3 regions of the Streptomyces mobaraensis genome follow, and region 3 is predicted to be linked to each of the others. Evidence: riboswitches for the same ligand, from Rfam matches in the RefSeq annotation. Region 3 holds a riboswitch; each other region holds the start of a gene.
What was found. Region 3 has a riboswitch for cyclic di-AMP ahead of K7I03_RS19800 (LysM peptidoglycan-binding domain-containing protein). Riboswitches for the same ligand answer to the same signal wherever they lie in the genome.
Positions count from the first base shown of each region.

Region 1 (3,265 bases), 2.6 Mb from region 3:
TCGGCCCCGCCGTTCACAAACGTCCCCGCATTGGACGGACCTCCGGATCGACCCCGGCGCGGCCTCGCGTAAAAGCGACGGTCCGCGGGCGAGGGACGCTTCTTCAGGATTCGCTCGACTCTATGGCAATCCCGTGCGGATTCCGATGGCCGCCGGAAGACCATGGAAATGATTTGGCCAAGGGGAGCGCAGGGGCCGAGTGGAGAGACCGGGGCCGAGTGGAGAGACCGGGGCCAAGCGGAGAGAGCGGAAAAGCCCCCGCCGTCTCCGGACAACCGAAAGCCCCGCCGTGGACGCGTGGTCCGGGCGGGGCTCTGCGGAAGAAAAGGGGACGGCCGCGGTCAGATGGCGACGCCGTGGGCGCGCAGGTACGCGACCGGGTCGATGTCCGAGCCGTAGGTGGGCGCCGTGCGGGCCTCGAAGTGCAGGTGCGGGCCGGTGACGTTGCCGGTGGAGCCGGAGAGGCCGATCTGCTGGCCGGGGGTGACGGTCTGGCCGACGCTCACGCCGATCGACGAGAGGTGGCCGTACTGGGTGTACGTACCGTCGTTGTGCTTGATGACGATGTTGTTGCCGTAGGCGCCGCCGTTGCCGGCCTCGACGACGGTGCCGGCACCCACGGCGTGGACGCTGGTGCCCTCCTCGGCGTGGAAGTCGACGCCGGTGTGGCTGCCGGAGGACCACAGGCCGCTGGAGGCGTGGTACTGGGTGGAGACGAAGGAGCCGGCGATCGGCATCACGAAGGTGTTGAGGCGCTTGCGCTCCTCCTCGCGAGCCGCGCGCTCCTTCTCGGCACGCTCGGCCTCGGCCTTGCGCTTGGCCTCGTCGGCGCGCTTCTTGACCAGGGCGGCCTGCGCCTTGGCGGCGTCCTCGGCCTTCTGGGTGGCGGCGTCCTGCTCGGCGACGCCGCGCTGCATCTGAGCCTGCTCGTCCACGCTGTCGGCCAGGTGGTCGGAGACGACGACGGCCTGGGTGAGGCCGGTGTCCTGCATGCGGGGCGCCTCCTCCGGGGAGGCGGCGAAGGCCGGAGCGGCGACACCGGCGACGACGCCCGCGGCGCTCAGGGTGGCTATGCCGGCGACGTTGGCGCCGACTCGCACGGCACGGCTCGGACGACGGTGCTTCCCGGTGGCACGGGTGAACGCCATGGTTGCGGCTGTTCCTTTCCTTCCTTCTCGCCTACCGGGTTAGCTGACGGGTTCGGAGCAGGAAGGTCTCCTACGGCTCCCTCCGGAGAGGGACCCGATTCACCCCAGGGAACATGTGGTTCCCCGGCTCCCCTGGCTCGCGCCGTACGGGGACTCGGCGATGGCTGCCCGGGGCCGCGGTTGCGGCTCCGATCCGACGGGCTGCCGCCATGAAGCTAATCGCCGTCAGATTCGAACGGCAAACGGAACCCCGTTTTAGTGACGCACGCCACAGAAGGATGGTGCAACCGCTCCTATAAATCGGGCATAACGGAGGCGCGTGGCCCCCGAAGGGCCCACGCGCCTCTCCGCCCCCGCGCCTGCGCCGGGGCGCACGCGGAGGCTTGAGCTTCCGTCAGGCGGAGACGACCGTCACCTCGCCGATGCCGAGCGTCCGGACGGGCTCGGCGATCTCCGCGGCGTCCCCGACCAGCACGGTGACCAGGCGGTCGGCCGGGAAGGCGTTCACGACGGCCGCGGTGGCCTCCACCGTCCCGGTCTGCGCGAGGCGTTCGTACATCCGGGCCTGGAAGTCGTCCGGGAGGTACTGCTCGACCTGGTCGGCCAGCGTGCCCGCGACGGCCGCCGCCGTCTCGTACTTGAGCGGCGCGACCCCCACCAGGTTCTGCACGGCGACGTCGCGCTCGGCGTCCGTCAGCCCCTCGGCGGCGAGGGTGCGCAGCACCGTCCACAGGTCCGCCAGCGCGGGACCGGTGTTGGGCGTGTCCACGGAGCCGCTGATGGCGAGCATCGCGATGCCGGTGCCGTCGGGGGCGGAGCGCAGCACCTGACCGAACGAGCGGACGCCGTAGGTGTAGCCCTTCTCCTCGCGCAGCACGCGGTCCAGACGGGAGGTCAGGGTGCCGCCGAGGCAGTACGTGCCGAGCACCTGGGCGGGCCAGACGCTGTCGTGCCGGTCGGCGCCGACGCGGCCGATGAGCAACTGCGTCTGGACGGCGCCCGGGCGGTCCACGATGACGACGCGGCCGGTGTCGTCGGCGGAGACGGGCGGGACGGGCCGGGGTTCGGCCGGGGAGCCCGTCCAGGCGCCGAGGGTGTCGGCCAGGGCCTGGTCCAGGTCGACGCCGGTCAGGTCGCCCACGATCACCGCGGTGGCGGTGGCCGGGCGGACGTGCGCCTCGTAGAAGGCCCGTACGGAGGCGGCGTCGATGCGCTCGACCGTCTCCTCGGTGCCCTGCCGGGGCCGGGACATCCGCGAGTCGGCCGGGAAGAGCTCGGCCGAGAGCGCCATGGCGGCCCGGCGGGCCGGGTTGGCGAGCTCGTGCGGGATCTCGTCCAGGCGGTTGCGGACGAGGCGCTCGACCTCGTTGTCGGGGAAGGCCGGGGCGCGCAGGGCGTCGGCGAGCAGACCCAGCGCCTTGGTCAGCCGGGAGGCGGGGACCTCCAGGGAGAGCCGGACGCCGGGGTGGTCCGCGTGGGCGTCCAGGGTGGCGCCGCAGCGCTCCAGTTCGGCCGTGAAGTCCTCGGCGCTGAGCTTGTCCGTGCCCTCGGAGAAGGCGCGGGCCATGATCGTGGCCACGCCGTCCAGGCCGGCCGGCTCGGCCTCCAGCGGCGCGGCGAGGCTGACCTCGACGGCGACGACCTGCTGGCCGGGGCGGTGGCAGCGCAGCACGGTCAGGCCGTTGGGCAGCCGGTCGCGGCCGGGAGCCGGGAAGTTCCACGGGGTGGCCGTGCCCGGCAGGGGCTGCGGGTGGAACTGCATGGTGGGTTCGGCGGTGCCGGTGGCGCCCACGACTGCGGCTTCGCTCACTGGGCCGTCTCCTGTTCCTGTACGTCGGCTTCCTGCACCATGGCGCCCTCGGTGGCGCCGGTCTCGTCGGCGCCCGCGGTCTGGGGTCCGGTCGGCTCGTAGACGAGCACCGCGCGGTTGTCGGGGCGCAGCCGCGCCTGGGCGACGGCCCGCACCTCCTCCGGCGTGACCTCCAGGACCCGCTGGACCGCGGTCAGGGCGAGCTGCGGGTCGCCGAAGAGGACGGCGAAGCGGCAGAGTTCGTCGGCGCGTCCGCTGACCGTGGCCAGCCGGTCCAGCCATTCGCGCTCCAGCTGGGCCTGGGCGC
Region 1 covers NZ_CP083590.1:1,889,804-1,893,068, forward strand. The annotation lists gene K7I03_RS07850 (M23 family metallopeptidase) at 342-1,148, opposite strand; cyclic di-AMP (ydaO/yuaA leader) riboswitch at 1,163-1,318, opposite strand; gene K7I03_RS07855 (M16 family metallopeptidase) at 1,543-2,910, opposite strand; gene K7I03_RS07860 (M16 family metallopeptidase) at 2,955-3,265, opposite strand, start outside.
Region 1: linked by a shared signal. The riboswitch ahead of K7I03_RS07850 (M23 family metallopeptidase) and the one ahead of K7I03_RS19800 (LysM peptidoglycan-binding domain-containing protein) in region 3 are both predicted to bind cyclic di-AMP.

Region 2 (3,265 bases), 2.4 Mb from region 3:
CCTGCCCCTGCGGCCTCGACGCCGCCTACGGCGACTGCTGCGGCGCCTTCCACGAAGGCGCGAAGCAAGCCCCCACCGCGGAACGCCTCATGCGCTCCCGCTACAGCGCCTTCGCCGTGGGCGACGCCGCGTACCTCCTCCGCACCTGGTACTCCGGCACCCGCCCGCCGTCCCTCGACCTCGACCCGAAGGTCCGCTGGACGGGTCTGGAGATCCTGGCGACCTCGGCCGGTACCGCGTTCCACCAGGAGGGCACGGTGGAGTTCCGCGCCCACTGTGTGGTGCGGGGGCGGGAGGACGCGCAGCATGAGCTGAGCCGCTTCGTCCGGGAGGACGGCGCCTGGGTCTACGTGGACGCCGTCTGAAGAGGCTCCGGCTCCCAGTCGGTCTCGTAGTACTTCACCCGCTCGTCCTCGCCGGCCATCCGCATGCCGGCGGCCGTCATGACGCGGTGGGAGGGGACGTTGTCGTGGTCGGCGTCGCCCTTCACCCGGCGGATGCCGCGGGCCCGCGCCGATTCCAGGGCCGCGCGCAGGGCCTCGGAGGCGTACCCCTTGCCGCGCTCGGCGGGCAGCAGCCCGTAGCCGACGGTCACGGCTCCGTCCTCGTCCGCCGGCCCGTGGAAGTCCAGCCCGCCGACCACGCGCCCGTCCTCCCGGCGCCGTATCTCGTAGGCCCCGGGGTGCCGCCCGGGCCCCTCCCGCTCCGCCGTCAGGAACCGCCGCGCGGCCTGCACGTCGTCGTCCTCCGGATACCCGGGCACCCAGTGCGGTGGCCGCTCCGGGTCCTCGGCGGCGATGTTCTCCGCCTCGGCGACGGTGAGGCGGTGCAGGATGAGCCGGGTCGTCACAAGATCGTCCATGTTCCGATGGCTATCACCCGCCGGCGCGGATCCGCATCGGATTTGCCGGGCCCGCAACCGCAATGACCTGCCGGGTCATCGCGGGCCCGTGCCGTCCGCGGGCAGAGTGGGGGCACACCGAATCACCGGACTCACACGGTCAGGAGACGACGATGCCCGCCTACGCACTCGGTCACTTCCACAGCACTGCCCCGCACCGGGACGTCGTGGAGTACGTCGAGCGGATCCAGGGGACGCTGGACCCCTACGGGGGCCGGTTCGTGGTGCACGGTGGGGAGCTGGAGGTGCGGGAGGGGGTTTGGGAGGGGAGTTTGGTGCTGATCGAGTTCCCCGACCTGGAGCGGGCGCGGGAGTGGTACGAGTCGCCCGCGTACCAGGAGCTGATTCCGCTGCGTACGCCGCACGCCGTGGGGGACGTCGTCCTCGCGGCGGGGGTGCGTTCCGGTTACCACCCGTCGGAGAAGGCGGAGACCCTCCGGGCGGCTCTGGCCTGAAGGTGGCGGGCCGGCGCCGCCGATGAAGCGCCGGCCCGTTGGGGCATCAGGTGTGAGGCGTCAGCGGACGCGGCCGTACCAGACGCTGTTGGACCAGATCTTCTCCAGGCGGACCTTCTTGCCGGTGCCGGGAGCGTGCCAGATCTTGTTTCCACCCGCGTAGATGCCCACGTGGTAGACGTTGCTGCCGGAGTGGAAGAACACCAGGTCGCCGACGGAGCGGGAGCCGCGCGAGATGTGCCGCGTGGCGTTGTACTGGTCGGCGGCGACGCGGGGGAGCTTCTTGCCGGCCTTCTTGAACGAGTAGAGCGTCAGGCCCGAGCAGTCGAAGCGGTTGGGGCCGGTGGCGCCCCACTGGTACGGGGAGCCGCTCTTGGACGCCGCGACCTTGACGGCCTTGGAGCCCGGGGTGGCCGCCTGGGCTTCCCCGGTCATGCCGGGGAGCAGGACGGACGCCGCGACGGTGGCGGCGGTGAGGGCCGATGCGGTTCCGGCCCGGGAGATGAGCGCGGGTATGCGAGGCAGCGCAGACATGCCGAGTAAGCCCTTCGTCATCCGCCTGCGAAAGATGACCTGTCGGGTTCGGGCTGACAAAGTTGCCCGGCCACCATGTGGCTTCACCCCTAGGACCACCGCCATCGTGGTCCGTCGTGCCTGGGTCTCCCGCTCCTGCCGATCCGCGTGTATCCGGTCCGCACCCGGAGCGGCGGCAGGACTCGGCGTCCGCCCGGGTGGCCCGCCTCTGTGACGGGTTCTTGGTTGTTCGGTGCATGATCCTGCACCATCCACCCGCGAAATCCGGTGTCGAAACGGCCGTCTGTGAGGTTCTTCACGCCGGCCGGAAGGTTTCATTCCGGCGGCTTGACCCCCTCTCAGCAGGGACGACGCCAGGAATTGAGACCGAGTTTCTTCTGCATGGAACTGAGCCCCAGATCCTTGGTCCGGCCGCAGAACTCCCCCGGATCCAGCTTGTATTCGACGTGGAACACCGCCTTGCCGCGCTTCACGAAGGGCGACAGTTTGTCGCATTCGCCGAACTCGGCGCACTGTTCGTTCACCGCGAAGTCGAAGTCGCCGACGAGGTCCGGGATCTGGTCGAGGTCGTTCTTGAGGCCGACGGACATGCCGCGGTCATGGGCGAGCCGCGCGATCAGGCGGTTGAACGCCAATTGGTGGGCCGCGGTGAGGGGGAAGCCCGTCTCGTTCCGGAACCCCTCGGTCAGGTCCGGCTCGACGGCGTCGAAGCCCTTCTTCCGGCACATGTCGAAACGTTCCGCCATGATGGGTTCGAGGACGTCCAGCCGCCGGATGTCCAGCCACTTCTCGCCCTTCCAGCCGTCGTTGTCCGCGCCGAGCACCGCCTCCGGGAACTTCTTCGCGTCGGGCCGCCAGTCCTCGTACGCGCCCACGTTGATGTAGCAGACGACCTTGCGGCCGTCGGCGTGCAGCCGTTCCACGGTCGCCGCGTCGTTCTCGAAGCCGTCGATGTCGTAGACGGGGACGTCAACCGAGGTGTCGACCTTCCCGTCGAGCTGCCACTGCCAGCGGGTGCCGGGGCGCGGCCGCCAGCGCGCCGCCCGGTCGGCGGGCTTCCCGGACGACGAGGACGACGGGGAGGCCGATTCCGGTGTGGACGGGTCGGCGGACGCGGCGTCCCGGGACGGCGCCGGGCTCGTGCCGCGCCGGGGTTTCCCGGGCGCCGAGTCCCGATGCCCCGGCCGGGGTTGCGCCGACACGCTGGGCTTGCCGTCCCGCTCGGGACCGTCCGCCTGGTCCTCGTCCTCCGAGCCCGACCCCGAGCAGCCGGCGGCGACGAGCAGGGCCGCGGCCGTCAACGCCCCGGCGCCCAGGGCCCGGCGGGCCCGGCGACGAGGACCGCCCGGTTCCGGGCACTCCGCTTTCAGGCGTA
Region 2 covers NZ_CP083590.1:6,962,847-6,966,111, reverse strand. The annotation lists gene K7I03_RS30830 (YchJ family protein) at 1-365, shown strand, start outside; gene K7I03_RS30825 (GNAT family N-acetyltransferase) at 347-862, opposite strand; gene K7I03_RS30820 (DUF1330 domain-containing protein) at 1,015-1,356, shown strand; gene K7I03_RS30815 (C40 family peptidase) at 1,417-1,890, opposite strand; cyclic di-AMP (ydaO/yuaA leader) riboswitch at 1,898-2,048, opposite strand; gene K7I03_RS30810 (endo alpha-1,4 polygalactosaminidase) at 2,229-3,265, opposite strand, start outside.
Region 2: linked by a shared signal. The riboswitch ahead of K7I03_RS30815 (C40 family peptidase) and the one ahead of K7I03_RS19800 (LysM peptidoglycan-binding domain-containing protein) in region 3 are both predicted to bind cyclic di-AMP.

Region 3 (3,265 bases):
GGGGCCTGCGGACCCTGCCCGTGGCTTTCTCGCCGGAGCCCGGGCAGACGGGCACATGACTATACGTCAACTTGGCTTGACCGTCTCCCGGCGTTGAACCCGGTGGGTTGTGGCGCCTGAGGGGCGTGGCTATCTTCTGCCGTCATATTCAGCAGCCACACGATCGGCAGCGGTCAGCAGCCGGTCGGCAGCAATATGAGAGGTGATCGCATGCTCTCCGGGAAAGGCCGACATCGCCGTCCCCGTCAACTGCCCGCCGTGGTCGTCGCCGCGGGCGTGGCGGGCGCCGGGATCGCCATGCCCCTGCTCGGTGCCACCACCGCCGACGCCGCGGACGCCCCCACCTGGGACCGCGTCGCCCAGTGCGAGAGCGGCGGCCTGTGGAGCGCGGACACGGGCAACGGGTTCTACGGCGGACTGCAGCTCACCCCCGACATGTGGAAGCAGTACGGCGGAACGGAGTTCGCGCCGCGCCCCGACCAGGCCAGCCGCGCCCAGCAGATCGCCGTCGCCCAGCGGATCCTCGACGCCCGCGGCCCGTACGCCTGGCCCGCCTGCGCGGTGAAGTCCGACCTGGCCAAGGACGGCCGGGCGCCCGAGGTCAACCCGGGGATGCCGCACGACGCCGTCGAGGGGTCGTCGCACACGCCGGCTTCCGGAACGTCCGGGAAGACCGATTCCGACCGGTCTCGGGAGACGTCGTCCGACAAGGCCGAGGGCAAGACTGAGGGCAAGGCCGAGGGCAAGACCGACAAGAAGGCCGACAAGAAGGCCGACGAGAAGGCGTCCGGGAAGGCGTCGGACACCTCCGCCGGGAAGGACGCCGGTGACAAGGGCGGGAAGGCCGGCGAGCACGGCACCACCGGCACCACCGGCAACTCCGGTACCACCGACGCCTCCGGCAAGCCGGGACAGCCAAAGAAGCCGTCCGGCGAGGACCGCGACTCGTCCACCGACTCGCCCTCCGGTTCGACCTCCGGCGGCAAGCACCGCAAGCCGGACGGTGATGCCACGGACACCTCGGCCGACAGGCAGAAGGCCGGCCGGGATGGCGGCGCGGACTCCGGAACGTCCGCCACCGGCACGACGGATGAGCACCCGCGCGCCGGCGCGGACGGCGCCGGCACCGGCAAGCACCGCGCGGAGCCGTCCGGTTCCGGCGGTGAGCGCGCGTCGCGCGGCGCGGAGCGCGGGCGCGTGGACGCACCCGACGTGCACGACTACACCGTGCGCCCCGGTGACAACCTGTCAGAGATCGCGGAACAGCACCGGGTCGAGGGCGGCTGGCACCGCGTGTACCAGGACAACAAAAAGGTCGTGGGCAGCGATCCGGACCTCATTCACCCCGGTCAGCAGCTCGAACTGAAGAAGTAGCGGGGGAGTTCGCGTCGAATGTCCGTTCCGGATGAAAGTGAGACATGGGTCTCGTTGACATCGGCGCGGAGACGGCTCGTCAGAAACCCGTGAAACCACCCCCACCTGCGGAAACAGTGGGTTCCCCGGGGTGGGTGGCGCAGGCGGTGGCTGAAAAGGAGGGTTTGAACCCGTCGGCCGTCTGTGCTTACCGTCGTCATCGCTCGCCATCGCGAGCACCACGGTCGTCACGCCGAATCCTGCCGGCGGCCGGGGGAGTCGTCGCGCAAGCGCCGTAGGCAGGAGCGGGGGAACCACGGTAGGTCGCCGGAACGGTTCATCGGTCAACGACCGACGTACCGGGACGGCTTGGGGTGAAGCCTGGTGAGCGCAAGCCACCGGGCCGGGCAACTCACGCCCGAACCCGACAGCTCACCTCGTAGGCGCCGGTGAGGAAACCGAGTCATGTCCAAGGGCAAGCACCGTCGTCCGAACAAGGCCGTCCGCATCGCCACGCTCGCGGGTGTCACCGGCGCCGCAGTCGCCGCCCCGCTGATGATGGCCACGTCCGCCCACGCCGCCTCCGTGCAGACCTGGGACCGCGTGGCCCAGTGCGAGTCCGGCGGCAACTGGTCGATCAACACCGGCAACGGCTACTACGGCGGCCTGCAGTTCTCGCAGTCCTCGTGGGCGGCCATGGGCGGTACCAAGTACGCGCCGCGCGCCGACCTCGCCAGCAAGGGCCAGCAGATCCTGGTCGCCGAGAAGCTGCTCGCCGCCCAGGGCCCCGGCGCCTGGGGCTGCGCCGGCGAGGGCGGCCTGACCCGCGGTGGCGGCTCCCCGTCGGTCGACGACTCCGGCTCCGGCAAGGTCGTCTCCAAGTCGACCTCGGGCCAGCGTGCGACCGGCCAGAGCCACGCCGACCGCAGCGAGCGCAAGGCCGCGCCGAAGCACGCCGCTCCGCAGCGGGAGGCCGAGGAGGCCCCGGCCGCGCCGGCCGCCAAGCCGGCCGCGCCGAAGCACGCCGCGCCGAAGACCGTCAAGATGGGCGACGGGGAGTACCAGGTCAAGGAAGGCGACACTCTCGCCAAGATCGCCGAGGCCAAGAAGGTCAAGGGCGGCTGGGAGAAGCTCTACGACCGCAACAAGGACATCGTGGAGAGCGCCGACCTCATCTTCCCCGGCCAGAAGCTGCACCTCAGCTGAGGCTGAGAGGTCTTCCGGGGGCGTGTGCCGTACACGGCCGGGCCCCCGGCCGAGGCCCTGACGGGGACCCCGTGGCCGGGCGGCGCGTACCGCCGCCCGTACCTGCGGTGTTCCCGGCACAGCACCCGAACCACCGGCCCGGCCCCCCTTCCCGGGCCGCAGCGGGACCGCCCCGCTCTGATGCGATCGATCCCCCCCCCGAGCCGCATCGGAGTGGGGCTTCGCCGTGCTCGGGTGCGGGTCAGGCGTGGATGTGTGTCAGGCGCGGATGTGCGTCAGGCCGGGGCGCGTCCTGTTCCGAGGCGCGGGGGCGCTGTCGGACGCGCCGCACCCTCCCGGGCCGTGAACCGCTCCCGAGCGCGCGCCGTTTTCGCGCGCCCGGCGGCCGACCCGCGCGCCGGCCGTTCCACGCAACCGCCCCGGCCGCCCCGGCCGCGTACGACGCGCCTCCCACCTGCCTCGCCCGTCCCACCCGCCGTCCGGTTCCAGAACCGGTTCCGCACCGGCTCCGCACCGGTTCCCGCACCCGTTCCCCCTTGAGCGAACAGCTCGCCCATTCGCCCTTGATCTCGGCGTTTGTGCCATTTTTCCGGCGGGGTGGCGCTCCGGGGGCAGGTGGACCCTCCGGCGCCCGTTAGGCTCGTGCTGCAGAACGCTGGAGTACCCAGACACACACGAAGGAGACCCTCGTGCCGTCCATCGACGT
Region 3 covers NZ_CP083590.1:4,527,159-4,530,423, forward strand. The annotation lists gene K7I03_RS19790 (cytochrome P450 family protein) at 1-59, shown strand, start outside; gene K7I03_RS19795 (transglycosylase family protein) at 211-1,374, shown strand; cyclic di-AMP (ydaO/yuaA leader) riboswitch at 1,635-1,814, shown strand; gene K7I03_RS19800 (LysM peptidoglycan-binding domain-containing protein) at 1,819-2,559, shown strand; gene eno (phosphopyruvate hydratase) at 3,249-3,265, shown strand, end outside.